4 regions of the Shewanella sp. Sh95 genome follow, and region 2 is predicted to be linked to each of the others. Evidence: predicted binding sites of a transcription regulator. Region 2 holds the regulator's gene; each other region holds the start of a gene.
What was found. The regulator sigma-54, encoded in region 2, starts transcription at its own class of promoters, with help from an activator protein. The targets are predictions, from matches to a motif close to GTTGGCACGNNNNTNGNNT.
Positions count from the first base shown of each region.

Region 1: AEA42_RS08885 (YccF domain-containing protein) is a predicted target of sigma-54. The motif match lies at 5,719-5,737, and genes of this name have one in related genera.
Region 3: glnA (glutamate--ammonia ligase) is a predicted target of sigma-54. The motif match lies at 2,104-2,122, and genes of this name have one in related genera.
Region 4: flgB (flagellar basal body rod protein FlgB) is a predicted target of sigma-54. The motif match lies at 1,676-1,694, and genes of this name have one in related genera.

Region 1 is NZ_LGYY01000117.1:15,046-22,546, forward strand. It holds gene AEA42_RS22240 (hypothetical protein) at 240-413, shown strand; gene AEA42_RS08860 (hypothetical protein) at 684-944, shown strand; gene AEA42_RS08865 (nicotinate phosphoribosyltransferase) at 1,101-2,576, opposite strand; gene prs (ribose-phosphate diphosphokinase) at 2,584-3,471, opposite strand; gene AEA42_RS08875 (NUDIX domain-containing protein) at 3,809-4,522, opposite strand; gene AEA42_RS08880 (pyridoxal-phosphate dependent enzyme) at 4,618-5,568, opposite strand; gene AEA42_RS08885 (YccF domain-containing protein) at 5,821-6,228, shown strand; gene AEA42_RS08890 (alpha/beta hydrolase) at 6,356-6,673, opposite strand; gene AEA42_RS08895 (transporter substrate-binding domain-containing protein) at 6,704-7,456, opposite strand.
Region 2 is NZ_LGYY01000201.1:3,790-11,290, reverse strand. It holds gene mlaE (lipid asymmetry maintenance ABC transporter permease subunit MlaE) at 1-697, opposite strand, end outside; gene mlaF (phospholipid ABC transporter ATP-binding protein MlaF) at 694-1,512, opposite strand; gene AEA42_RS14585 (KpsF/GutQ family sugar-phosphate isomerase) at 2,082-3,059, shown strand; gene kdsC (3-deoxy-manno-octulosonate-8-phosphatase KdsC) at 3,059-3,610, shown strand; gene lptC (LPS export ABC transporter periplasmic protein LptC) at 3,607-4,167, shown strand; gene lptA (lipopolysaccharide transport periplasmic protein LptA) at 4,154-4,705, shown strand; gene lptB (LPS export ABC transporter ATP-binding protein) at 4,702-5,433, shown strand; gene AEA42_RS14560 (RNA polymerase factor sigma-54) at 5,540-7,015, shown strand; gene hpf (ribosome hibernation promoting factor) at 7,044-7,331, shown strand; gene ptsN (PTS IIA-like nitrogen regulatory protein PtsN) at 7,334-7,501, shown strand, end outside.
Region 3 is NZ_LGYY01000029.1:19,357-26,857, reverse strand. It holds gene AEA42_RS02565 (YceK/YidQ family lipoprotein) at 1-36, opposite strand, end outside; gene glnA (glutamate--ammonia ligase) at 610-2,019, opposite strand; gene typA (translational GTPase TypA) at 2,995-4,806, shown strand; gene AEA42_RS02550 (diguanylate cyclase) at 4,890-5,918, opposite strand; gene katG (catalase/peroxidase HPI) at 6,294-7,501, shown strand, end outside.
Region 4 is NZ_LGYY01000109.1:14,172-21,672, reverse strand. It holds gene flgD (flagellar hook assembly protein FlgD) at 15-794, opposite strand; gene flgC (flagellar basal body rod protein FlgC) at 819-1,235, opposite strand; gene flgB (flagellar basal body rod protein FlgB) at 1,238-1,642, opposite strand; gene AEA42_RS08050 (protein-glutamate O-methyltransferase CheR) at 1,786-2,625, opposite strand; gene AEA42_RS08045 (chemotaxis protein CheV) at 2,728-3,648, opposite strand; gene flgA (flagellar basal body P-ring formation chaperone FlgA) at 3,861-4,568, shown strand; gene flgM (flagellar biosynthesis anti-sigma factor FlgM) at 4,643-4,969, shown strand; gene AEA42_RS08030 (flagellar protein FlgN) at 4,972-5,397, shown strand; gene AEA42_RS08025 (LPP20 family lipoprotein) at 5,520-5,969, opposite strand; gene AEA42_RS08020 (FlgO family outer membrane protein) at 5,966-6,598, opposite strand; gene AEA42_RS08015 (flagellar assembly protein FlgT) at 6,877-7,501, shown strand, end outside.

The sequences.
Region 1 (7,501 bases), on a different contig from region 2:
TTTAATTCGGCCAATGTCATAGTACTGTCACTTGACTATGTTTAACTGGTCTAATTGGGATATTCCATTGACACAATCGCTGATTTGCATTAGTTATCAATACAGCATCTCTTGATTAATCATGGTGGAATGGGTAACCTCAAGACTCATTAGTATCATCTTTCGCAATTATGCTAAGGATATTTTATCGTTATTACTTGCTCACCTAAGGGTGAATTTAATTAAAAGGAGTGTGGCCTATGTCATACAAAATTAACGGACATGAAATCACAGTGAACTTCCCTGTAGATTCAATTTCAGTCAACAAAACTTCAATTGCTTTTACCGATAGACAAGGTAAAAACAGACAGACGTTTTCAAAACGTACCGAAGCCTTAAACTTTATGAAATGGCTTTTGTCGTCAAATAAATAAGTCTGAATTAAGTACTCATCGAGTACACATAATGGCATGTTGGTTTATTCGGTCCCATTTTCCTCGCCATACCGAAATCAACTCGCCTTTATCGATAGCCAAATATCACGATTTGCTATCCCTTCACGTCGATATGACGAACTCGTTTGGTTCAGCCAGTATCTAGCTCACATGGATACACGCTGAACCAAATGTGTATTAATCTAGATCAATTCTATCAATTTTCGCTTCTGCTAATATGTTCACACTTTCTGACTGTGAAGTATTTTTATGTCAAAACCGAATACCAAAACCGCTATGCAACAGCTTATCGCACAAATCCAGCAAACAATTCCGCTGAATTTAGATGAAGCACAAATGTGCCAAGGCGAATGTTTAGGTTGTTCGAAAAAAATGCTTGAAATGCTCGATGCAGAAATCAGCTATTGGCAATATTCCGATGCGGTACCCAGCCTAAAAGATTTAAAAAACCTCGAAAACATTGGCCGTCGCACCTATAAAATTCTTAAACGAAACCAGCTAGTCTCTTAGCCTTTTGTTCTCACCGTTTTATTATGTGACTAGCGCATTTAGCAATAACAGCCGTCATGACAGCCAGTATGATTTAAGTTGACTGGCAAGCGTATTCACATAAAAACCGCATTGCCAGCCAATTTTCTCTCTCACTGTCGATAGGGATTTACATTGTTAACAACGAGATGCTGCCAATCTTGCGCGAATATCTGCCAAAGAATATTCAGTTAATAATTCACCATCGGCAAATACGGGGACAAACTCGCAATGGTTAACATCTTGCCAGCTTGCTTGATCTTTAAGATAAAATTGACCTTGCTCATCTTTAAATACTGCAACCAATCCCTTAGCGGATTTTTTAGTGCCATCATCGGTTTTAGGATCTTTAAATATTTCTCTGTCTTTGCCATCCACTTTCGCAAAGGTTGCTTTCACCGCGTACCCGTCAGTATCTCGGGTCACGTGTTGATAGGTAAAACTGCCAATACCAAACACAATATTAGTTGATGCAAAACCTTTGGCCTTCAAACCGGCGCAAATGGCTTCTGCCCGTTCAATGGTGATTGAGTCGCCATAAATCAGTCCGACATGGCTATCGAGTAATTTGTAACCTTTGGCAGTTGTGCTGCCCCCAAAGACATCCCACAAACACTCGATAGCGCCTTTATACTCAGGACTCCCCACAGCTGCTTGTGGATCGCCACAAATGATCTTCACCGGACAACCCGTATCAGGCCTAAACACCACTTTGCCCTCACGGGCAAGAATGCGGTCTTTTAAGGCAACGGTGAACTCTGTCATCACCTGCCAAAAATCCCAAGAATCAGAAACGATACTGACAATGCCGCTAGGATAAATATCTTCAATCAGACGGCGGAACGTCTCTAATTCATTCTCCATACCACCCGCACACATCACACTGTGCTCCGTTGCGGCCACACTGCCGCCAACGAGTTCCTTATCACTGTCTGCAAGATAATATTGTTCAAGAAAATCAATCGCGGGAATGGTATCTGTGCCCGTAAAACTGAGTAGATGGGCGGCGCCGCTCATTACCGCAGCCTCTGCACCATACATGCCGCGGAAACTAAAATCATGGCCCTGCCAATCAACAAATGCGATGTCACCATCGGTTTCTAGCGCGTAAGTCTCAAATATTTTGCGGTATTGCAGCGCGGTAGTGGCGCTAGTACACATTCCCCACACATTGGCAGAAAGCATCGTTTCGAGATAATTGGTCAACCAAAAGAACCGCTCATCGGTATTGTACAAAACCAGGCAAGGCACTTTTAAGGGATACACTGAGCCTTCAGGCAATGCCATGATTTTAATGGGTAAATAGCCTAAATCATGTAACGCCTCAATATGCTGAGTGCCCACATTATTTGGTCCAAGATAGTTATTAATGCGGCGGGAGAATTGGCGAATCACTTGCTCTTTGGGCTGTTGAAAGAAATCACGGTTCCAACTGTCGATTAAGTAATGCTTGATAAAATATTGCAGACCAAAAAATACCATCTGCTCAGTATAACCACGACGGGATTTACGGGCGGTCAAGTTACTAAAAATCACTTGAGTATTATCAGGATATTGACGACGGTGGTCGACTTTGTAGCCATCAATGGCGGTAACGGGATTCAAGTACATCATATTTCCCTTAATGATTCATAAAACGCAAAACAGCGTGGCAATGACAGAACTCGCTCGAAATATGTGTAGGGACACCTAAACTATCAGTACAAAATAATCTGTCTATGCCCGCATCACGCAGAGCCGATTCGCTGGCCTTATCTTCATAATGTGACACGATCAAAATGACGCTTTGGGCCCCTTTTTGCTTTAACTTGATGGCAAGTTCGATAAAGGTTCTGCCACCAGCACAAATATCATCGACGATTAAGCAGGTTTTACCCGATAAATCATCACAGAACACTTCAGTAGCGATAATATGGCCATTGACCACATCGCGATGTTTATCGGCCCTGATCACCGGCATTCCCTGTAACGCCTTAGCTAAGCCGAATACTTTCTTATTCGCCCCCGCATCAGGCGAAACTAACACTAGATCACCGGTCAATTGAGCTGTAATCGCGGCGACAAAGCTGTGGTTGTCAATAACTTGCACTCGGTCTAATAATGCCGCGGTGACATCGCTGTGCGGGTCAAAAACGCTGACTGAAGCATATTGCTGCTGATTAATCAGGCTGGCATAGACTTTTACCGATAAGGCCTCGCCCACATTACAGACTCTATCTTGGCGGGCGCCTGGCATATAAGGCAGTAACAGATCGATCTGCTCTGCACCGCTGCGGCGTAATGCATCAGTTAACAATAAGAGTTGCATGATGGATTGATCGCCACGATAACCGAAAAAAACTGTGACGCGTTTCGCTGGAGGAACCCGCAGTTGAACATGATTCTCCCCCGCACCAAATTGAAATAAACGGAAATTAGCCTCATCGCTAGCGGCTGGAAGTCGATAAAAATCAGCTTGCTGATGTGGTGAGTTAACTGTGCCTTGATGCATTTGAATACCTAGAGACATATTCACCTCCTGTCTGTGCAAGATCGCTGTGATATACAGCAATCTTGTTGTCTGCAAGAAATAGTGTCTTATAGACACTATTATGTAAAGTTGATTTTTAGACTATTTTTTATCGGATAATGCTAAGGAATATACCTAAATTGCATATAATGTCCTTAAGACACTATGTGCAACTTAGCTATGATAATGGGGAAATGGGTATCGATAGTAAAGAATGGACGTATTACGACAACATCGACGGCTACATAAACCCTGATAACTCAAGCTAACTGTATGTACCGCATAATCTGTCACTATTATTGCTATGGGTAACCACTTTAAGCGGCAAACACTTTGACTAACATTCTAAATTTCTTAAGAATCGATAAGATGCCGTATCCGACTTCAAACGGTATAAATTGGCTGGACGGCCACGTTCAGTACGTTTTAAGCCCGTATCAATCAATAAATCGGCCTGTTCCACTCGCCGACGGAAGGATTTCCCTTGGATAGGCTTACCCAGTAAGACTTCATGCACATGTTGCAGCTCTGGCAAGGTAAAAGGTTCAGCCAGCGCAAATCCTGGCACTAAAGAATACAAGGCTTTCTGGGTTAAACGTTCGCGAGCTTGCTTGATTAACTGCAAATGATCAAACGCTAAGGTCATCTGTAACACATCCTCTAATGGCCACCACTTAGCATCACTCACCGAATCAATCTGAATTTGGCAAGCTTGGTAACTCATCAACGCGGTATAACACACGGTCACCGACCAGCCTCTCACATCGCGGTGACTATTACCGACAGTGCAAAGCTGCTCAATATAAGGTGGCACTACCGCCGTTTTTTCCTGCAATTTGCGTAACGCCGCTTCCTCTAGGGATTTATCGGAATGTTCATCGATAAATCCTCCGGGTAATCCCCAAAAACCTAAAAAGGGATGATTTGAGCGTTGTACTAAAAGTACTTTAAGTTGCTGATCATGATAGGTAAATAATACGGCATCAACCGTCAGTAGCTGAGCCTTAAAAGCCTTAGGATCGTAATTGGCGAGATATTCCGCTTCAGTCATGAGTATTTTCCATCGTTTGACGTCGTAAGATTAACTTAGACATTACGTCGCTTCAAACATATTATGTCTTAGCGTCACTAAGTAAATCATCTGCTCTATAGGGTCTTACGACTTTTACCAAATTTACGCTGATAACGTGGCAACATGGTTTCATTTCCAAGCAAACCACCTTGATGGATATACATCACAGGGCTTGCGCTCCACTGCGGTAAATATTTTTCTAACACCATAAAACCTAAGGGATCGTAGAGTAATTCAAATTGAATACCTGAGGCGCAAATCCGCTGCCACATGGCATAAAACTCAGGATAGAGTTTACCAAAGTGGTATTTCTTCCCCACATTCAAAATCTGTGGATGCTCAGCTGCGTTAGGATTTAACTCATAAAACTGCTGCGCTAAATACTCATCGCCACCGACAACCGCGCAGGTAAGCACTCGAATGTGACTTTGCTTACGCACAAAATATTGGTTTAAAAATAATGCCGTGGTTCCCGTTCCCGCAGGTAAAAACACTTTCAGTTCAGTCAGTCCCTGTTGCATTGCCCACGTTTCAATTTCAACGGCTAACAGACTGACACCATACTCCGCATACTGGCAGCGCCCGCCTTCCGGAATAAACAAAGCGTTAGGCTCAGCAGCCAAAACTTGATGCTCAATGTAGTCATTACAAGTCCACTTAGACTCAGGTTGAAGAAAAGGATTAACTGCTATCAGGCTTGATAAATCAATAACCTGTGTACCATTGGCGATAGCTGCGGCATAGTTCCCTGTCGGTAAAGTCAGTACGTGGCTAGCAATATGGTCCACATAAAAATCACACTGCCAGCCTTTGAGTTTGGCGAGCGCCGACAGCGAATACAGTGAATTAGCCTGCGCGGAGCCATGACCAATCACCTTAGTCACACCAGCAAAATCATGATCTAGAAAATAGGCAAACTTACGCGCCTTATTACCACTAAAAGCAGGATGTAATAGATCATCTCTTTTAAGAAAGATCTCTCTGCCTGCAAAAGAAAATGATTCGACGGGACTATTAGCTAGCATTTATTTACTCAAGGGGAGATAAGGTGTTTAGTGTAACGCGGGCTTGGCTAAATTCTTCCTAAGAATTAAGGAAATACACGAAATATTAGCTTAACTCACAATCCGTAGAGGTATAAACTATAATATACCATTGATTATTAATGAAAAACTTTTGGCATAATTCTCGCTTATGACATTTAAGCATCAATTAATAATTTCGAGTGTGGATGTTGTTTCTGTCGCACAGATTTTGGATTCGATAAGGAGTTTTCAATGTCATTACTACGGTTAATTTTCAATATTGCTTGGTTTGTCCTTGGTGGATTTGTGATGGGCCTAGCCTGGTGGCTTGCGGGGATTTTGTGTTTTATCAGTATTATCGGTATTCCTTTCGGCCGCGCCTGCTTTGTGATTGGTGAATTGACCTTCTGGCCCTTTGGACAAGAACAAATGAATCGCCGTCATTTAACTGGCCGTGAAGATTTAGGAACAGGCGCCTTTGGCATGGTGGGCAATATCATTTGGTTCTTACTGTTTGGGATTTGGTTGGCTATTGGTCATTTGGCCCATGCTCTTGCCTGCTTTGTGACGATTATCGGTATCCCTTTCGGGATCCAACATCTTAAGCTGGCGCTGTTAAGCCTAACGCCGATTGGGCAAACCATAGTAGCGAAAGCGTAATAACCACAGTAGCGAAAGCGTAATAACCATGATCGCCAAGGCGTAAGGCATATCACTCAGCATCTGTGGGTAGTGCTGATGCATAGTTCGGCAGCGATTGCACTAATTCTGCTTCGTAATAATCCCTTTATTCATTGAGTAAATCAGCGCTATCAGCAAACTGCTCACCCGCATCCAGCTCCGGTGAGCAGATGATTTCAAAGAGATAATGCGCCAGTTTAGCTGGCGCATCTATGGTGATGTTATGACCACAATAGGCCAACACAACTAAGTCGACCTTAAAATATTGTACCAATGCCCTGCTGGTTTGGATCTTGACTAACCCATCGCGATCACCCGACAAGATTCTCACTGGCACACACAAACATGCTGAGCAGTGATAACGAAATACCGCCCACAACTGATTACTCGCAGTGTTAGACAAAATGATGACAAAACTTGTCATCTCACATCTTTGGTTATGTGCAAAATAGCATTACTGACTTAAGGCTTCTTGCTGAAATAACAAATCGCCCATAATGCTATCAATATCGAGCTTCGCTAAACCTTGATCAAAAATATCCCGCCAACGCCGTCCCTCTTCTGTATTACGAAACGCGACATAAAGTTGTTTATTGGCAATCAGTTGCCGATTCACCTGTAACTTATCTGCGAGCGGCTGAAGGTGGGGTTGTTTAAGTAGATAATTCAGCACATTAATATCAATCACAGCGCCGTCAATACGACCAGCCGCCACCTTTTTGATATTTTGCTCATCGGATGTTGCCGCTTCAACAGGTTGACTCCCTGAAGCAATCATTACATCCAGCGAGTCGGTATTCACATAATCTTGCACAATACCTAAAGTATAACGATTCAAATCGGCTAAATGATGCCAACTAATGGGACGGGATTTTTGCTCAACAATACCTAATGGGCCAATACCAATCGGTTTAGAAAAAATAAACTTATCGGTTTCAAAATAATATTCTGGAAAATAGCCAATGTAGTCTGAGCCCGGCATAACGGCTAATTTAATCGCGCGGCTCCAAGGGTAAAAATCCACGATAAGTTGTTGTTCCATTTGCTCAAACGCCGCCTTAGCCACCGCAACACTCGCGCCTTGGTGCTGGAGTTGATAGCCGGAATACGGCGGCCAAAGTAATGACGTTAGCTTCAGCGTGTCAGCAAATGTCGTATTTGCCACGGTTAATAGGCAACTAAACATCAGTGGGCACCAGCGGATCATAATGCCTCCATCAAAGACTCATCTATTAATCGCTAAAAAAACAAA
Region 2 (7,501 bases):
TTATCCCTTCTGGATTCGGCACCACTTGATAGCCGCGGTATAAGGCAATCCAAGTCACCACCACGGCAAATACGCCACTCTTAATCAGGCAGTTCACTATGTCTTGGCGCCATTCTACCGAGGCTTGCAGAATCGACCAGAAGGCACCGCCATCGATCCCCTTCCATTCCACGCCCACTAAATGGCCGCCATAAATACCTACCGCAGTAAACATCAGCGCCAACAACGGCATGCTTATTACACCCGCCCAAAAGCGTGGCGCAATGATTTGCCGCAGTGGGTCAATCGCCATCATCTCTAAGCTGGATAACTGCTCGGTACTCTTCATCAGACCGATTTCGGCGGTGAGTGCCGAACCTGCGCGGCCAGCAAATAATAGCGCTGTGACCACAGGACCGAGTTCACGCAGTAAACTTAAGGCCACCATCGGGCCTAAACTCTCCTCCGTACCAAACCCGACTAAGATGTTGTAGCCCTGCAGCGCCAATACCATGCCGATAAACAGGCCGGAGACCACAATAATGACCATAGATTGTACGCCGACCACATAGATTTGGCGCACTAATAATGGAAAACCTTTACGCACCCGAGGCCAACGAACAATCGCGCCCCAGAGCATCAGGCCTGCACGGCCAAAACCGAGCACTAACTCGATAGCGCTGCGGCCAAGGTCGGCAATACTATCTAATAACTTCACTTGCCAACTCCTTTTGCCAATAATTCTTGCTGGTAATCCTTTGCCGGATAATGGAACGGCACAGGGCCATCTGGCGCACCTTGAATAAACTGCTTGAGCTGCGGATTATCCGCATGCTTTAACTCCTCAGGCGTGCCATGGGCAATAACTTTTTTATCTGCAACCACATACACATAATCTGCAATCCCGAGCACTTCATCCACATCGTGGGACACCACAACCGAGGTTAAATTAAGAGCATCGGAAAGTTCGCGGATAAGCTTAACCAGCACGCCCATAGAAATAGGGTCTTGTCCGGCAAAGGGTTCATCGTACATGACCATTTCTGGCTCAAGGGCGATCGCCCGAGCAAGCGCAGCGCGGCGCTGCATCCCACCGGATAACTCGCTGGGCATCATTTGCGCGGCGCCCCGTAGACCAACGGCCTCAAGTTTCATCAGCACGATAGTCCGAATAATCTCTTCGGGCAGGCCTGAATGTTCACGTAGCGCAAAGGCAACGTTATCGAATACGTTAATATCGGTGAATAATGCGCCACTTTGAAACAACATACTCATGCGCTTGCGCAGTTCGAATAATTCGCTACGGCTCGCCGCATGCACATCCTGTCCATCGAACAACACTTGGCCGCTATCGGGCGTTAATTGGCCGCCGATAAGCTTGAGCAAGGTGGTCTTACCTATACCACTCGGTCCCATAATGGCGGTGACTTTGCCCCTAGGGATAGACAGGCTAATATCTTCATATATGACACGCTGGCCACGGCGAAAGCCCAAATGACGGATCTCAACCAACGGCGTTTGTTCTTGAGTCATGCTTGATTCCGATATTTGAAAAGAGGTGGCCTACGCTTCCTGCCCAGACCAATCGAAGAGCCGCAAATTGTACGTAATTGCGCTTTAACCTACAACAGAATCGACACTATCGTCCTGCGATACTTTCAATTTGCCTCATTTCCAGCGAGAATGCGCCCTAAGTTTTCGCTCTGTGAAGCTAAAGTGTTACTTAATGTTTTCAGCTGTGTTGATAAATTAGCAAAATGGTTTTGTAAACGCTCACGACATAAGCTAATTGACACAAAGATTATGTGAGTACAACTTAACTTAAAAACGCTATTGAGTTCTGCAATTAAGCATCAAACTGGCCATCATAGTTACCTTACTCACTGCGGGTGGCAAAAGGGAAATACCAAAGACGATGATATTGCTCAAGGCATTCAATGGCTAAACGATATATTCTGCCCTAATGCCTAGGCGCAGAGCTTAAACAATAGCATGCGACTCAAAGTAACAAGCCGTTAATTTTATCATCTTTATCGCGTACCAAATTGTGCTATTCCAATCCCAGACGGGGCGACAAAGACAATGCAAGAAGAGAGATAGACATGGTAGACCAATCACAATTGCGCCAGTGGGGCTGTAAAGTCATCGATATTGAAAAATCGGCCCTCGACAATCTTTATCAATATGTCGATTCCGTTGAATTCGCCCAAGCCTGCGAGTTAATCCTCAACTGCACCGGCAAAGTCATCGTGATGGGGATGGGGAAATCTGGCCATATTGGTAATAAAATCTCTGCTACCCTCGCCAGCACTGGCACCCCTGCCTTCTTTGTGCATCCAGGCGAAGCCAGCCATGGCGACTTAGGCGTACTCTCTGATAATGATATTATCCTCGCCATTTCGAACTCGGGTGAATCGAGCGAAATCCTTGCGCTGATGCCCGTTATCCAACGTAAAGCCATTCCCGTGATTGCCATGACGGGCAAACCTGAGTCCACGATGGCACGTTTGGCCAAAATTCATTTATGTATTGAAGTGCCTGAAGAAGCCTGTCCGCTCGGGCTTGCGCCAACCTCGAGCACCACCGCAACCTTAGTGATGGGTGATGCGATGGCCATTGCGCTGCTGCAAGCCAAAGGCTTTACTCGGGAAGACTTTGCAATGTCTCACCCAGGCGGTGCCCTAGGACGTAAGCTGCTGCTTAAAGTCAGCAACGTGATGCACAGTGGCGATGATTTACCACTGGTTAAACACGATATTTGCATCACCGATGCCCTGTATGAAATCTCCAAGAAGGGCCTAGGCATGACGGCGGTGATCGATGAACAAAACAAACTCGTGGGTATTTTTACCGACGGCGACCTACGCCGCGTTATCGATGCCCAAGTCAACCTACGCACCACGCCTATCGCCGATGTGATGACGCGAAACTGTGTCACAATTACTGAAAACGTCTTGGCAGCACAGGCGCTGCAAGTGATGGATTCCAAAAATATCAACGGCCTGATAGTGATAGATAAAGACAATCATCCTGTCGGTGCGCTCAATATGCTCGATATGGTTAAAGCGGGAGTCATTTAATGCCACAGCAAGGATTTTACGGCCCGATCAGCGATGATGTGTGGCAAAGAGCGCAAAAAATTAAACTGCTGATCTGCGATGTGGACGGGGTATTTTCTGACGGCCGCATTTATTTAAGCAACTCGGGTGAAGAGCTCAAAGCCTTCCATACCCGCGATGGTTATGGCGTGCGTTCATTATTGACCAGTGGCTTTAATCTGGCCGTGATAACAGGCCGCCAGTCTAAAATTGTTGAAAACCGCATGACGGCCCTCGGTGTAACCCATATTTATCAAGGTGTGGATAATAAATTTGTCCCCTATGAAGAACTGCTGTCGCTCTACAATGTCACACCAGAAGAAGTTGCCTATATCGGTGATGATATTGTCGACCTGCCAGTGATGAATGTCGTCGGTCTTGCCGTCTGTGTCGCCGATGGACATCCCTATGTACGCCAACACGCCCATTTTGTGACCCAGTTAAATGGTGGTCATGGTGCGCTCAGAGAGCTGACAGATCTATTACTTCTGAGTCAAAACAAATTTACCTCAGCCCATGGGATGAGCATATGAGTCGTGTGACCCTCGCCATTATTGCTTTTTTTGGTACTGCACTCGTGCTGTATTGGCAGGTCCAACAAAAACGCGGTGGCGATACCGATAGCAGCCTGAACGATACAAACAGACCCGACTACATTATCGAAGATCTGCGCAGCATCGAGTTTAACGAGCAAGGACAAGTCAATAGTCGCGTCACGGCAAAGCACATGGAACACTATGAGCTTAAAAACCAAACCGACTTTATTCAGCCTGTCTATCTTGTGTATCCCGACCAAGGTAAAGCAAAATGGCAGATCAGAGCCGATCAAGGTCGACTCAACAAAGATACTGGCAAGGTTGTATTAGAAAATAATGTTATTATCGATGCCATCAGCCCTGGTGAACCGATACAAACCTTGTCCACCAGTTTTTTAGAACTCGATCTCAACACAATGATAATGACCTCTGACCGCATCATTTACGTCACAGGGAAAGATTTTAATATTCAAGGGCAAGGCCTTTATGCCGACCTTAACGCGCAGGAAGTGCAATTGACCAGTCAGGTAGTAGGAACCTATGAAGCAAAATAACATATTACTTGCCAGCCTAATGCTAATGACAAGCATGAATGCCTTCGCCAAGATCGGTGACTTACAGCAAGAAGTGAAAATTAAAGCCGTCAGTCAAACTGCGGACATTAAAAACAATCAGATCATTTTCTTCGGTCCCGTTGAAGTTGTTCAAGGCTCAATTAAAATCCATGCGGATCAACTCCGTGCATTTTCTGTCGAAGGCGAAAATAGTAAAGTCTTACTGGCTACAGGAAATCCAGCAACCTACAGCCAAATCCTTGATGATGGCCGCCCTGCATCTGCTAGCGCCAAAGAGATTCGCTATGAAATGGCCACTCGGACGTTGACCCTAACTGGTACAGCGACCCTAGACCAAGCGGGTAGTCAAGTTACAGGCAATTTAATTCGTTACGATATTATTCAGCAAAAACTGATCGCCGAAAGTAGCGGCAATGGTGATGATCGCGTAATTACCATTATTCAACCTGATAATTATCAGGAAGAACTCAAAAATACACCAACAGATAAACCTGTGAAAAAACAGGATTCTAAATGACCCAAATCACCTTAAAAGCACAGAATCTCGCCAAGAGTTATAAGAGTCGTCAGGTTGTCAAAGATGTCAGCCTGACGGTAAAAACGGGTCAAGTCGTCGGCCTACTCGGCCCTAATGGCGCGGGCAAAACCACCACCTTTTACATGGTCGTGGGCTTAGTTAAAAGCGATAAAGGCCATATCTTTATCGACGATGATGATTTAACCGCCGATCCTATGCATCTGCGCGCCCGCAAAGGTATTGGTTACCTACCACAGGAAGCGAGTATCTTTCGTAAATTAACCGTACACGACAACATCATGGCGGTACTGCAAACCCGTAAAGAGCTCAATAGTGACCAGCGCGAAGAAGCACTAGAGCAACTGCTAGAAGAGTTCCATATCACCCATATTCGTGACAGCCAAGGCATGTCCTTATCGGGCGGTGAACGTCGCCGCGTCGAAATTGCCCGCGCCTTAGCGGCCAACCCCAAGTTTATTCTGCTTGATGAGCCCTTTGCGGGCGTTGATCCGATCTCCGTTATCGATATCAAGAAAATTATCGAGCAGCTTAAGAGCCGAGGCCTTGGAGTACTGATCACTGACCACAATGTGCGCGAGACCTTAGACGTCTGTGAACATGCTTACATTGTGAGTCACGGTAATCTTATTGCCGAGGGCACACCCGCAGAGATCTTAGACAATCAGCAAGTTAGGGCTGTGTACTTAGGTGAACAATTCAGGCTATAGTTACTAAAACAAAGCTAATAAGCCTTGAATTTGAGAGCGCTAGGCTCCATCCATATGATATCAAGCGACCTAAACTCACAATAATAACCTAGGGATCAGCGGTAACATGAAAGCGTCACTCCAGCTCAAACTGGGTCAACAGTTAACCATGACGCCACAACTTCAGCAGGCCATTCGCCTGCTGCAACTGTCGTCATTGGAACTGCAACAAGAAATCCAGCAAGCCTTAGACTCTAATCCTCTTCTCGAGCTGGAAGAGGAGCAATTTGACGCGCCTAGCGAACGTAAGCAAGATATCGCCGATACCGACTTTAGCGAAACGACTGCCCAGCCACAGGAACAAGATAATTCCACCGTGGACATTGCCGAGTCGCTGACCAAAGAATCTCTGCCCGAAGAGTTACCCATGGATACCACTTGGGATGAAGTCTTTACCGCATCGCCAAACTCAGGTTCTGGCGCCAGCCGTGAAGATGACATGCCCTTCCAAGGGGAAACTAGCGAGGGGTTGTACGAACATTTAGAATGGCAAAAAAACCTCACACCCTTCTCTGAAACCGATTTAGCCATTGCCACCGCGATTATTGATGCCATTGACGATCAAGGTTATCTCACTCAAAGCACTGAAGATATCCTCGAAGCCATGGGCAATCCCGAGATTGAACTCGACGAAGTTGAAGCCGTGCTCAAGCGTATTCAACATTTCGACCCCGTTGGTGTCGCGGCAAGGGATTTAAGCGAATGTTTACTGATCCAGCTATCTCATTTTTCGCCTGATACCCCTCACATCGAAAACGCCCGCATGCTGATCAAAGATCATTTAGATCTGATCGCCGCTCGCGACTTTAGGCTGTTAATGCGTAAGACCAAACTGAAAGAGGACGAGTTAAGGGACAGTATTGCGCTGATCCAAACCTTGAACCCTCGTCCCGGTTTACTCATCACCCCTGTCGATGAAGAATATGTGATCCCCGATGTATCGGTGTCGAAGAAAAACGGCCGTTGGGTGGTCGAATTAAACCCTGACTGCATGCCAAAAATCAACGTAAATCAGCAATATGCAGCCATGGCGCGTAGCTCAAAAAATCAAGCAGATAGCCAATTTATTCGTGGTCATTTGCAAGAAGCCAAGTGGTTTATCAAAAGCCTTGAAAGCCGTAACGAAACGCTGCTCAAGGTGGCAAACTGCATAGTGCAATACCAACAGGGTTTCTTCGAATACGGTGAAGAAGCCATGAAACCTATGGTCCTAAACGATATCGCCGAGGCGGTAGAGATGCATGAGTCCACCATTTCACGGGTGACCACACAAAAATACATGCATACCCCAAAAGGACTTTTTGAACTAAAATATTTCTTCTCAAGCCACGTCGGGACGGATGATGGCGGTGAGTGCTCATCCACAGCAATCAGAGCTTTCATTAAGAAACTGGTTGCAGCGGAAAACCAGAAAAAACCATTAAGCGACAGCAAGATGGCTCAACTTCTGGCAGAACAGGGAATTAACGTTGCGCGCAGAACCATTGCGAAGTACCGAGAAGCGATGCTTATTCCCCCTTCCAATCAGCGTAAAAGTTTATAGCCTATTGTGAGTATCGGAGGACGTTTCTATGCAAATAAACCTAAGTGGACACCATATCGAGATTACTGAATCGTTACGGGCATATGTTGAGGAAAAGTTTTCAAAACTTGAACGTCATTTCGAACAGATCAATAATGTGCACGTTGTGCTCAATGTTGAGAAAATGCAACAGATTGCCGAAGCGAGAATCAACCTCACCGGTGGTGAAGTCTTCGCGACTTCAGAGCATGCAGATATGTATGCTGCCATAGACGTCCTGATTGATAAACTTGATCGTCAGGTTATTAAACACAAAGAGAAGTTAACAAAACACTAGCAATGGAACTTCGTACCATACTGCGGCCGGAGTGCACAACCTGCGCCACTCCGGGCAGTAAGAAAAAGGTACTGGAACTCATCAGCGACTTAGCCGCTGCCCAGTACCCCACCCTCTCATCTCAAGAGATCTTCGAAAGCCTCGTGGCGCGCGAAAAGATGGGTAGCACA
Region 3 (7,501 bases), on a different contig from region 2:
GGAGAAAGAATGCCCCCAAGTTGAATTTTCTCCCATCCTCGATGTTATTGTTGCACATCCCGTGAGAGAACAGCACACGACCAAGCAAGTCAACCAACGCATAACCACTCCATTGTTTATATGTGAAAAACCGCATTGTTTCGGTATGAGCGACTCGCTTGATTAACTTTGGGCGTTAGTCTTATGGAACCCGAACTGGTTTTGTTCGACACCGATATATTCAGTTTTAGCAAGTCGGCATTCTAACCACATGAATATATGTGTCAATTATTCAGCAGCAGTAATGAGACAACAGTAAAGAGACTCCCAACTTTAGTGTCGCAGTAGTTAACGCCTCTGCCTATAAGTTAGTTTTATATCGCGTTTAGCTCAGTCTTAAACGACATCTGTCCCTATTGTTGTTATTGCAGTGGTGTCTGCTGGTATGCTTTCTTTTGATGATAAATAAGTGGTTGGCTATGTCGCCATTTAGAGAAAAGTGTTGGTCATTGCACCAGCATGAAAGTAGCGTATACCTTCAAGAAACAAAAAGCCCCATCAGCAAAACTGTTGGGGCTTTGATACTTTATGCATGCATTTATACCGTGAGTAATGGCATGCATCTAGCCATTACAGGCTGTAGTACATTTCAAACTCTAATGGGTGAGTTGTACGGCTTACACGCTCAGCTTCTGCAGATTTCAGTGCAATGTAAGACTGGATGAAATCTTCGCTAAATACACCGCCGCGAGTTAAGAACTCGTGGTCAGCTTGCAGGTTTTCAAGGGCGTTTTCTAATGAAGTCGCTACTTGTGGGATTTCAGCCGCTTCTTCCGCTGGCAGATCGTACAAGTCTTTATCCATCGCTTCGCCTGGATGGATCTTGTTTTGGATACCGTCGATACCCGCCATCAGCAGTGCTGCGAAACCTAAGTATGGGTTTGCATGTGGATCTGGGAAGCGAGTTTCGATACGACGACCTTTAGGGCTTGGTACCACTGGAATACGGATTGAAGCGCTGCGGTTACGTGCTGAGTAAGCTAACATCACTGGCGCTTCGAAGTGTGGTACTAAACGCTTGTAAGAGTTAGTGCTTGGGTTAGTGAAAGCGTTCAGTGCGCGAGCGTGCTTGATGATACCACCGATGTAGTACAGTGCAGTTTCACTTAAACCAGCATATTTGTCGCCTGCGAACAGGTTTACGCCATCTTTCGCCAGAGATTGGTGAACGTGCATACCGCTACCGTTGTCGCCAACGATTGGCTTAGGCATGAAAGTCGCAGTCTTACCGTAGGCGTGAGCCATGTTGTGTACTACGTACTTCAGAATTTGGATTTCGTCCGCTTTCTTAGTCAGGGTATTGAAGCGAGTTGCGATTTCGTTTTGACCCGCAGTCGCCACTTCATGGTGGTGAGCTTCAACCACTTGACCCATTTCTTCGAGCACTAAACACATAGCGCTACGTAAGTCTTGTGATGAGTCAACAGGAGCTACTGGGAAGTAACCGCCTTTCACGAATGGACGGTGACCAGTGTTGCCACCTTCGTAGCTAGTGCCAGAGTTCCATGCCGCTTCTTTAGCGTCGATTTTCACGAAACAACCAGACATGTCAGTACCGAAACGGACATCGTCGAACAGGAAGAATTCTGGTTCTGGTCCAACTAATACAGTGTCAGCGATACCGGTAGAGCGTAAGTATTCTTCCGCTTTTTTCGCGATAGAACGTGGGTCGCGGTCATAACCAGTCATAGTGCCTGGCTCGAGAATGTCACAACGGATCAGCGCAGTGGTTTCTTCGGTGAATGGATCCAGTACGAACGTAGTTGGGTCTGGCATCAGTACCATGTCTGATTCGTTAATGCCTTTCCAGCCAGCGATTGACGAGCCGTCAAACATTTTACCGTCTTCGAAGAAGTCAGCGTCTACCTGATGAGCTGGGATAGATACGTGCTGCTCTTTACCTTTGGTGTCGGTAAAACGTAAATCAACAAACTTAACTTCTAATTCTTCAAGTTGCTTTAAAACTGATTCAACTGACATTCTCAAGTCTCCGGTAGGGTAAAGGGATGTCCCTTCTATAATCTTTTAACTCAAGTTGTGCTTGAGCAAAACTTACTAGCTATAAAGCGATATCTATGCCAATAATTTAACTTGTTGATAATTAATGAATATGTGTTTTATTGCACTATCTTTAACTCTGTATTGCACTTTATTGGTGCGTTTTGATGTGGCATTTTGGTGCATTCATCCATTTTGGTGCGCACCATGCATCCCCCATTTTAGTGCAGTGACGATGAGCATAGGCTTGCTTGGTTAATTCATATCCATATTCAAGCTGGGCGGCATACTCGCTGTTAGCCTGTTACTATCAATTAGGCTCAGCAAAACAGAATGAATTTAGCATATAAATAAGTCTAGATAACCGCGTAAGGTCACTGTTTTCAGTGCTCGCCATAATGTCACAAAACAGTGAGATGATAAGCTGTTTTTCTGATAATGATTTTGGCTTGTTTTCATTTCTTGTCATTAAAAATCAATTGATTAGTCTTGTTGTTCTTAGGTGGGAATAGAGTTTATTGAAACTGCGTCTAAAGCCATTTATTGAGGCTATCGAGAAAATACTTAGGTAGCGGTTTGGGCATACTGATGTGTTTGGACGAAAAAACGGGTCTGCCGAATTGGGGTTATTCGCTATACTTATGGCGGCCTTAAGCGCATAGTCTGCTACGCCATTCCCGTGAAGAATAGTTATTTCAGCTGGTTAGTCGTATTGAGTTCGAGATAACGTGGCAATTGCCTGCGCTGAAACGGTGCATTTGGGTTATTTGTCTTATCGCCATAACTGATTCGTTAGCACGGGCCCAAAAAAATAGTTTTATAAGTGTTCAAAAATAATCCTGTGCGATATGGCCGCTCTGGAGTAGAATGTCACGCTTTTTTATGGCGACTCAACGTAGATTGCTGTAACGAATATTGTAATATCCCTAATTTTGTTTGATGGTAAGAGGTTTATCCGTGCTAGAGAATTTACGTAACATCGCCATTATTGCACACGTTGACCATGGCAAAACGACCCTGGTAGACAAGTTGCTGTCGCAATCAGGAACCCTTGCAACCCGGGGAGAAGCTACTGAGCGGGTGATGGACTCCAACGATCTTGAGAAGGAGCGTGGAATCACGATTCTGGCAAAGAATACTGCCATCAAGTGGAACGATTATCGTATCAACATCGTTGATACCCCTGGCCACGCCGACTTCGGTGGTGAGGTTGAGCGTGTTCTGTCTATGGTTGACTCAGTATTGTTGCTGGTTGATGCCGTTGATGGTCCAATGCCACAAACTCGCTTCGTAACCAAAAAAGCGTTTGCCCAAGGCTTAAAGCCAATCGTTGTTATCAACAAGATTGACCGTCCAGGTGCTCGCCCTGATTGGGTTATCGACCAAGTATTCGACCTGTTCGATAACTTAGGTGCAACTGACGAACAATTAGATTTTCCAATCGTTTATGCTTCTGCATTAAACGGTTTTGCAACCTTAGATCCAGATGTTGTCAGCGAAGATATGACGCCACTGTTCCAGACTATCGTTGAAAAAGTGTCATCACCTGATGCTGATGCGGATGGTCCATTCCAGATGCAAATTTCTCAGCTCGATTACAACTCTTACGTGGGTGTTATCGGTGTGGGTCGCATTAACCGTGGTAGCATCAAGACTAACCAACAGGTGAGCGTGATCGGTGCCGACGGTAAAGTACGCAACGGTAAAATGGGCCAAGTATTAGGTTACATGGGCTTAGAGCGTACCGAAGTTGATGTAGCAAATGCGGGCGATATCGTGGCGATCACCGGTTTGGGTGAGCTTAAAATTTCGGACACAGTGTGCGCCGCTGGCAATGTAGAGGCGATGCCGCCTTTATCTGTTGACGAGCCAACGCTGACCATGACTTTCCAAGTTAACACTTCACCTTTTGCGGGTAAAGAAGGTAAGTACGTGACTTCACGTAACATTCTTGAGCGTCTGCAACAGGAATTAGTGCACAACGTGGCACTGCGTGTTGAAGAAACCGACAGCCCAGACCGTTTCGCGGTATCTGGCCGTGGTGAATTACACTTATCTATCCTGATCGAAAACATGCGTCGTGAAGGTTACGAATTAGCAGTTTCTCGCCCAGAAGTTATCTTAAAAACCATCGATGGTGAACTGTGTGAACCCTTTGAAACCCTGACCGTTGACGTTGAAGAAGAACATCAAGGGACAGTGATTGAGAAGCTGGGTATCCGTAAAGCTGAAATGAAAGATATGCAGCTTGACGGTAAAGGCCGCGTGCGCGTTGACTTTATCATCCCAAGCCGTGGCTTAATTGGTTTCCAAACTGAGTTCTTAACTGCAACTTCTGGTACTGGTTTGATTTACCACTCATTCGATCACTACGGTCCACATAAAGGTGGCGACATTGGTCAACGCGCTAACGGCGTATTGATCTCTAACGCGACTGGTAAAGCATTGACCTTCGCACTGTTTGGTTTACAGGACCGTGGTCGTCTCTTTATCGGCCATGCGGCTGAAGTTTATGAAGGTCAAGTAGTGGGTATTCACTCACGTTCTAACGACCTGACAGTTAACTGCCTGAAAGGTAAGCAGCTAACTAACATGCGTGCTTCTGGTACTGACGAAGCTCAAGTACTGACTACGCCAATCACCTTAACTCTTGAGCAAGCGCTTGAGTTTATTGATGATGACGAATTAGTTGAAGTGACACCTAAGAGCATCCGTGTTCGTAAGAAACACTTAACTGAAAACGACCGTAAGCGCGCTAGCCGCGGTTAATGGTGGTTATGGTGGGCACGTAAAGTGACTGCCATACAGTGAATAAAGCCCTGCTAAGGCAACTTAGCGGGGCTTTTTAATGGCTATATTTCAGGTTCATGTACTGAGCGTATGCAGTTACGACCTGCGGACTTCGCCAAGTAAAGGGCGGTATCTGCTTGGTGGACTAATTCTAAGGCATTATGTTTATCTGAGGGGAGTAAACACGCAACACCCACGCTGACCGTGACAATTCCTATGTCTGTTTTAATATGGGGTATAGCAAGCGATTGAATAAGTTGATGTACGTGCTTGGCGGTGTCGAGTGCGCTTTGGTGATCCGTATTGGGGAGTAAAATAACAAATTCTTCGCCGCCATAGCGTGCAACTAATTCACCTGCCCGACGACCAGATTGAGATAAGCCGTTAGCCAGCATCTTGAGACAATCATCTCCTGCGAGATGGCCATAAAAATCATTAAATAATTTAAAGTGGTCAATATCGAGCATGATAAGCGAGAGTGGCGTGTTGTTGCGTTGCCCACGACTCCATTCCTTTTGCAGCATTTGATCAAACAATCTACGGTTGCCAATATTGGTTAACCCATCGGTATTGCTGAGTTTTTCGAGTCTGTTGTTCGCTTCGGCAAGTTCATAGGTTCGCGCTTGTATAATGGACTCTAGCTCTCGATTGCGTTCTTCTAAACTTGTCATTGGATAAATTTCACCTTTTTTGGCTATGCCATAGGGAATCGAAATTCCACTATGGACGATTTTCCAATCGTTGCTTTCTTGGCGAAAAATCAGCACTAACCTTGCGGTTTCTTGGCTGAGTATCGAGTCTGGGATAGGGAGGTGTATATGGAAAAACGCTGTAATAACAATAATATCTTCGGCAAGATCCTGTAGTGAAAGATCTAACACTTCAATATGGATCCGTTCGGGGACTTGGGCGAAGTCCTGACGGGTTATTTTTACCCATTCATCTTTACTGGTGACAAGAATATCGCTGCTACCTGCATAACCACTAAAAGTATCGCTAAAGCGGGCTGTGAGCTTGTCATCCCGTGCAGCGTACATCTCAATATATTCATCAAAAAGTGACTGCATAAGTTGCAAGCGTCTCTGTCGCATAGATTCACCTCAAGTAAGAATATAAGCGTTTTATTGTTCTTATTTGAGATGAGTATTAGTGATAAAACCATCTTCCGTTCTGATTAAAATCAAGATAGTGATGTAAAAACCACCAACAGTGTGATCTGTGCCCGCTTTTTGAGCTAGGGTTTGCTGTTCTTGTTACTGTTACCTAGCTTTAGTGGCAAAAGTTTGAAATGTTGTCATTTTGCTTGTTTAGTATACAGACCGAATGGTGCATTAATCGTTACTTTGGAACAGTGCAGAAGGGATTAATGCAAACGATAAACGTTTTAGAAGACGTCCAAACCAGATTAGCCTAATGACGCCTTGTAGGGTCATTCCCTTCGTTAGCCATAAGTAAAGGAATATTCCATGGACAAGACTCAACACTCTCAAGGTAAATGCCCCGTGATGCATGGGGCAAATTCAGCCGTTGCCAGCAACAATATGGATTGGTGGCCTAAGGCACTTAATCTCGATATTTTGCATCAGCATGATAAGAAGACGGATCCCATGGATCCCAACTTTAATTACCGTGAAGCCTTTAAGACCCTTGACCTCGCTGCCGTGAAGCAGGACTTGCATTCCCTTATGACCGATAGCCAAGATTGGTGGCCAGCCGATTGGGGGCATTATGGCGGCTTGATGATCCGCATGGCATGGCACTCTGCGGGAACCTATCGCATTGCCGATGGCCGTGGCGGTGCGGGGACGGGTAATCAACGCTTTGCCCCACTCAATAGCTGGCCCGATAACGCCAACCTTGATAAAGCCCGCCGTTTACTCTGGCCGATTAAGAAAAAATATGGCAACAAACTCTCATGGGCAGATTTGATGATCCTCGCGGGTAATGTGGCCTACGAGTCTATGGGCTTAAAAACCTATGGATTTGCCGGCGGTCGAGAGGATATTTGGCACCCAGAGAAGGACATTTATTGGGGCTCTGAAAAACAATGGCTCGCGCCAAGTGATAATCCTAACAGCCGTTATTCGGGCGCGCGTGACCTTGAAAATCCCTTAGCCGCCGTAATGATGGGGCTGATTTATGTGAATCCTGAAGGGGTTGATGGTAAACCCGATCCACTGCGCACCGCTCAAGATGTGCGTGTCACTTTTGCACGGATGGCGATGAATGATGAAGAAACCGTGGCCTTAACCGCCGGTGGCCATACGGTGGGCAAATGCCATGGCAATGGTAAGGCACAGGATCTTGGCCCTGAACCCGAGGGCGAAGAACTTGAGGCCCAAGGTTTGGGCTGGCTCAACAAAAAAGGCCCAGGCACGGGTGCAAATGCCGTGACTAGTGGTCTCGAAGGCGCTTGGACGACTCATCCCACTCAATGGGATAACGGTTATTTTCACCTACTGTTAAATTACGATTGGGAATTGAAAAAAAGCCCCGCGGGCGCCTCTCAGTGGGAACCTATTAATATTAAAGAGGAAGATAAAGTCGTCTCAGTGGGCGACCCGAATCGCAAGTTTAACCCCATCATGACCGATGCGGATATGGCGATGAAAATGGACCCCGAGTATCGCAAGATCTCCGAGAAGTTTTATCAAGATCCCGCCTATTTCTCCGA
Region 4 (7,501 bases), on a different contig from region 2:
AATCTTGATAACGATTAAACTTCACTAATCGCAAGTACATCCGACAGTTTAAAGGCCATTCCACCCTTGAGATTTAAAATGGCGCCAGTCGCTGCAGTACCTAAAGAAACACTGGTCACATGCGCATAGGTCGATACAGCTAACGCTTGTGATTTATCATTCACCAAACCCGATGCTTTAATCGAGTAATTACCTGCAGCAACGGGTTCTCCTTTATCATTCAAACCATCCCACTTGACATCAGTGTTACCACCCTTACTACCATCAACAGTAAATGTTCTAACGACTTGCCCTTTATCATCTTCGATTCGAACATTAATGACGGGAATTTTCTCTGAAGTACTGATCACACCATTTAAGCCTGGGCTTTCTGCAGAGATATAACCCGTATCTGTCGGTAACAGCACTTTTCGCCCAACTAATCCCGATGCTTGCAAAGCTTGGCTTGATGTCATCACACTGTTTAAATTAACGATTTGATCATTTAACTTAGAAATGCCATCGACTGTAGAAAAAGATGCCATTTGTGCAATCATCTGGTCGTTATCAACGGGCTTGAAGGGATCCTGCATCGATAACTGCTGGCTGAGTAATGAGAAAAAATCCTCTTGAGTGAGCTGCTGACTCTTAGCCTCTGGAACAGCAGAACTATTCGGCAAACGTAATCCATCCAAAAATGGGTTACCTGTCGAGCTAGTCGAGGTTTTCGTGGTATTGGTTGATACCGTATTCGATTGAGTGTTTGTTTGAGTCAGCTGCGATGAGGTTTGACTCAGTTGGTTAATGAGGCTCACAACGTACCTCCTAAATAACGCATATTATTTACCCATCCCAAGTGTTTGTTGCAGCATAGATTTTGCCGCCTCAGCCACTTGAACATTCATCTGATATGAGCGAGAAGCTGAAATCATGTCAGCCATTTCTTCCATGACATTGACATTTGGTTTGTAAATAAAGCCATCAGCATCCGCCATCGGATGATCCGGCGAATACTCTTTTAATAGGGGCTTATCACTCTCGACTATGCCTTTCACCGTGACACCTTGGGAAGCTTGTTGCTGACTTTGCGCCTTGGCCATTTCTGCTTCGAAAATAGGATGACGAGAACGGTAAGTTTTATCTACACTGCTGGAGACTGAATCTGCGTTAGCAATGTTACTCGCGGTAGTATTTAGCCGCAGAGACTGGGCTGACATGCCAGACCCCGCAACATCGAAGATATTAAATAAACTCATGATTAATCCCCTCTCAGCGCTTTTTTCATACCGCTAAATTTACTGTCTAAAAACCCCAGAGACATTTGATATTCGAGAGCATTTTGCATAAATGCTGATTGCTCTTGTTGAACGTCGACAGTATTGCCATCCCCAGTATCGGGTTGATTCGGCACTCGAAATTTAACGTACTGCCCGGTTAGCTGCGCTAGCCCAAAATGCTGCTCATCAGCGGTCATCTCTAAGCTATTACGCTGTTGTTGCTGGGTTTTAGCAACATTTAAGGCGGCAGAAAAATCGACGTCACGGGCTTTATAATGTGGCGTATCAGCATTTGCGATATTGCTTGAAATCACTTCAGCCCGCTCAGCACGGATCCCCAACGTGAATTGGTGAACACCCAGTGCCTTATCAAAATTAATCGCCATAAAATTGCCTCCATCGTGTCACTCACGGGAACAAAGCAATTCATGTGCCAATACTTTTATGGGAGGTAATAAAGTTTGTGAGGGATATAGCAGATAAAAAAATTACCGAACTATGCCGGTAATTATCAATTAAAATCAAATCCTTAAGTTTTCTTTTGGTAATAAATGCCAGGGTTACAACGAACCATATCAAATTCATCAGTAAGGCCAGCAATGGATTCGGATGCGCCTAAAAAGAGGATACCTTTGGGATTTAACGCGGCAGCAAATTGCCGCAAAATTTTTGCTTTTGCCTCAGGGGCAAAATAGATCAACACATTTCGGCAAAAAATAATGTCAAACTTACCCAACAAAGTGTAACTCTCGAGCAAGTTATGAGCTCGGAAATTGACGAGACGTTTAACGTTATCTTTTATGCGCATGTTGCCAGAAGGCAAAGCATCAAAAAACTGCCGCTTACGTTCTTCAGACAATCCACGTGCTAACGCTAAACTATCATACTCAGCATTTTTACAACGCTCCAACATAGAAGGCGAAAGATCCGTTGCTTGAATCGAGGCACCACCAGGCAGCGCCCCAGGTTTTTTTTGCTGGTACTCTAATATGGTCATAGCTAAAGAATATGGCTCTTGACCCGACGAGCAAGCTGCAGACCATATCTTTAAAGGTCTACCTAACTTACTGTATTCTGGTAATAGCGCATTATTAAGCAATTCAAATGGATAACGATCACGAAACCATAAGGTTTCATTAGTGGTCATGGCATCAATAACTTCAGCTCGTAAAGCTCGTTCCGTGGGTTTCATCGAATGCTTTACCACATCGGATAACGAAGGAAGGTTATATTTGCCCATCAATGGCGCGAGACGACTACGTACGAGGTATTGTTTATTTTCACCTAGCACGATGCCGCTATGTTGTTCTAAGAACAACCTAAATTGATTATATTCTGCTTCAGCGAGTGATTTATCAGGCACATTCACGTCCTAGATCCTATAGCAAGCACCAAAATAAGTGCACAACAATCATGTAATAAGGGCTAGATTATAGCGTAAAGCTCAACTAGGCACTAACCCACACTCTCACTACAAACTTAAATGCTTGTTCACTGCCGCAGCTAATTCGTCAGGGTTAAATTTTGCGATAAAGTCATTGGCACCAACCTTTTGTACCATGGCTTGGTTAAAGACACCGCTTAATGAGGTGTGCAGTACCACCTTGATATTTTTAAGCTTAGGATCATCACGGATCTCAGCCGTTAAGGTATAACCATCCATTTCGGGCATCTCAATATCGGAGATAATGAGTGGAATTTCATCGGCAACGTTATTCATTTCACTTGCAATGGCCTTGAGCTTATCAAGTGCCTCACGACCATCCTTTGCCGTGTCAATTTGTAAATTTAACGACTCTAACGACCGAATAATTTGCTTGCGTGCCACCGCCGAATCATCAATCACCATAATATGGTAATGCTGACTTCTATCGAGAGTAAGTTGCTCATTAACCTCTTCACTAATGGCCGTTTTGACAGGTGAGATTTCATCTAAAATCTTTTCAACATCCAAGATTTCAACCAACTCACCTTCAATCTCGGTAACCGCGGTTAAATAGGAATAACGCCCAGCACCTTGCGGTGGCGGCATAATAGCTTCCCAGTTCATGTTGATAATACGTTCAACAGAACTAACCAAGAACCCCTGCACACTACGGTTATATTCCGAAATGATGATAAAGCAATTTTCAGTGCTCGCTAACGGACGCCCCCCCGTTGCCGCACTCAGATCGATAACAGAAATAGTTGTGCCGCGAATATGGGCAACTCCTTTGACGTAAGGATTGAGTTTAGGCAATGTCGTTAATGGCGGGCATTGCAAAACCTCTTTCACTTTAAATACGTTTATCCCAAACCGTTGACGACCATTTAACTTAAATAGCAATAGTTCTAGCCGGTTTTGACCTACGAGTTGGGTTCGTTTGTTGACTGAATCAAGAATACTCGACATAACTCTGCCTTGTTGTTCTGTTTATGTACGGCCCTAAAACTCGTTTGAGTATAGGCATATTAATTGCTTACGTCTTGTTATCGATAAACATAGTTGAAACTAAGTCAAACTTCTGACACCAAAAATCGAAGAAAGAAGAAAGAAGCATTGAACAGTTTCACGCTTGATAAAAGTATAGGTGTATTCTGGCGTTACAAGCTAGTCTCTTCATTATGAAAGTAAATTTAGTCTATTTTTTGAGTATTTTCGCACTTTTTCTATCCACGGCAGCTAAGGCTGAACCCGTGATACCTAGCGTATCGGCGATATCCGAATTAGCTAAAGCCCTTATTAATGAAAAGATTGCTGTACCTGCAAATGCGAAAGTCGACATTAATCCACAAACGGTCGATAACCGAATGCTGCCAGCACAGTGCACATCACCAATAAGGGTCGAATTAGCTTCAGAACGCGAAATTAGCCGTAATAACACCATAAAAGTCAGTTGTGATACCCCCGATCTCGCCTACCCTTGGCAGATTTTTATGTCTGTTAGAGTAGACATTCTTTTTCCTGTTGTGGTCGCAACCGAAACCTTAGCGCCAGGTGAATTAATCAGTCCTTCACAGGTCGAGATCCGCTATGTTGACCAAAATAGTTTGCGTGGTATGCAATTTAGCGATACTAATCAGCTTACAGGCGTTAGAGTTAAACGCCGAGTCGCGAAAAATTATCCTATTTTTGCGAACAACCTTTGCTTTGTCTGTAAAAATGACACAGTGTCGATTTATGTGCGTTCAAATAACTTCGTACTAAAAACTGTGGGAGAGGCGCTGCAAGATGGTAATATCGGCGACCAAATTCGAATCAAAAATAGCAGTTCTAACAAAGAGCTAGATGCCATAATTACGGCGATTGGCGAAGTAGAAGTTAGAATGTAAAATAAGCTAAAGCTTTTCGATAAGCTGCCGATACCCCAGTTAAGAAATCCGTATACATGACGCTGGAGCCTAAAATGGCAATTGATATTAGCAAATTTAACGCCGGAGCGGCCGCACAAGTCCGTTCAAACAGCACTAAACAAAGCAGCGAAAGCGAGAAAACCTCTCAGGTAGCGGCTAAATCAACTCAACTAAAAGGTGACTCTGTTGTCATTACGGCTCAAGCTCAACAGTTACAAGGAGCTCAAACCAAAATGGCCAGTCTACCTGAAGTCGACCAAAAGAAGGTGGCCGAAATAAAACAAGCCATTGCCGAAGGTCGTTATAAAATTGATCCCGAAAAGTTGGCTGCGAATATTGCCAGCTTCGAAGCAGAATTAAATGAGCTTAATAAAGAGTAACTATGACAGAAATAGCTAAACTGGTAGATCAACAACACGCCCATTTGGCTGTTCTTAAACAAATTATTCTTAAGGAAAAAGGCGCTTTGGTTGACCAAAACGCCGATTTCCTTTTGTCGCTTGCTGAGCAAAAATCAACATGTCTACAAGCCCTTAAAGCAAATGATGACTTGCTGGCTAGTCACAGCGATAAAGCCTTACTCACGGAGCAAGTTGAGCTATCCGATAAAATGGCAGTGATTAAAGAGGCTCTCGCGGAATGCAAAGATCTCAACGCGCAAAATGCTAGTTTGATCGAGATGAATCTTGCAAGCCTAAACCGCTTTGCACAAGCCTTGCAGGCGAGCCGAAATGCCACCACGCTGACGTATAACGATAAAGGTAAAACCTCGACAATCTCAAGCTTAGGCAATGATCTAAAAGCGTAAGGTGTTATAAGTACAAACGGATTTCAAACAAAAACCGCGCTTAGTAAGCGCGGTTTTTGTTTATCGATTATCTGTACCCAAACCATCTCATGCTTGTCTTCTGGTTGATAGGAGATGACACCTTAAAAGTAAGTGACTTCTTTAATTCTCTGTGGCCGACTCTGCTGTTGATAGATTTGCCATACCTTAGAAAAATCAAGTTCTAACTCAGTAACATAATGCTCACCTGCGGGATAACTTTTAACTACTCTTGCGCCGCGGATCACCCCAGTGACTGAAGCTTTAACATTATCATCGGTTAGCATCCAATCACTGACACTGCTGTTAGCGGTGATCTTTTGACCATATACTTGTTCAGCTAGCTCACGGTAAGCCACAATTTTGGATGCTTGCATCGCCATCAACATTCTTTGAGATTGCTCTTTCGCTGGTTGAGTCGCTAACGGGGCATAACCAATGGCCGTTAGTTTAGGGAAGCTAGATGGAGGAACATCTTCCCACTGTACATACTTGTCTCTAGAGGCACAACTTGTCAGTAGAAGCGCCGCAATCACCAACAGGTAGCGTTTCATTTTCCATCTCCTAATACACGCACTTCATTCATACCGGGAGCCGACTGACGATATAAAATCCCATCGTGGGAGATCACTTGCTCAGAGGGCTGCATATAATTGCTTAATTCTTTTTGTGTAACAAAGGTCTGTGAAGCTGACACCACTCGGTTGTTACTTAAGGTAACGATTCGAGTATTAATGGCTAAGCCATTGGTCGTCGGGCTCATCGTGGATACCACAATATGGTCAACAGGCAAATTAGTAGACAATTTTTGCCAGTCACGCGTCAAAATAAAATCGCCCTCACCAGTAACACGCAGTCCATCAGCGAGATTTAACTCCACCACATTAAATTGAAAACTGTGCAACGATGCCATGAGTCCCTGCTGCAATTGCAGCGCAACCGCATTCGTACTCGTCATGTCGCCAACTAATACTGGTGTAGTTACAACAATAGGTTGATCAGGACGCAATGCATCATTTTGCTTGACTAGCTCAGTCACAATACGCTGCGCTAAATGATTAATCACCGCTGTCGGCGGCAAACCATTGCCATCAACTAGGCTAGGTTTTGGCGGCACAACGGGTTTAGTCGCACACCCAATCAGCGCCAAAAGAGCCAGGGGAATGAACGCACGCTTTAGCATGGGAATAACCTCATTATCGATATCAATGCGCCTCAAAGCGAGCCGCAATCTTTAGTCAAAAAGATTGCAAATATTAGACCAAGTCAAAATACAATCCTTGATTCACTCACCTGATTATCGACAACGATGCCAATAACTTTACCCTCTACACCTATTCAGCAACTTCAGATAGTTTGGGTATATTTCATAAATCAGGCACGGAACTTGCTTTTACAGCCAATAAAACCGCCATTAAACTGACTCAACTGATTGGCACAATTGACCTGAAGGGCTTATTAATGAACATACTCAGAAAGCACTTGCTCATCATTAGCAGCCTACTGCTAGCAGCACTTCAAGCCAATCACGCGCAAGCAGAATGGGTCGAAGCAAGTGGTGAAGCAATCATCACCAATGGCAACATCGCCCAAGCGCGGGAAGAAGCCATCAATCAAGCGGTTAGCTATGCCACCCTCAGCACCGGGATCCAAATATCCAGTGAACAACAAACCACCAACGGCAATCTCACACAAGACAGCTTCGCCATTAATCGTAACGCTCAAGCGATTAGTATTCAGTTAGTGAGTGAACGCATTCAAGGGAATAAAATTTATGTGTCGCTCAGGCTCGATCTGAATGATGACCCAACACAACAATGCCCAACGGGCCAATTAAAAGCCGCGATCCTTATTCCCCAAGCCCAAATAAAAGATCGAGCACAATTACGCTACGGCCAATTATCAGGATTTGAAGAAGTCATCTCCGAAAGACTCGGTAATAGTATTGATTGCTACTCATCAACTGGATACAGCCATATCCATGCCAAAGAAAGGCTCGATATCGCACAAGAACTGGTCGATATCCGCGGCTATAGACTTCCGAGTTGGCTGAGTGAAATTACCGATAGCCAATACATTTTACTAC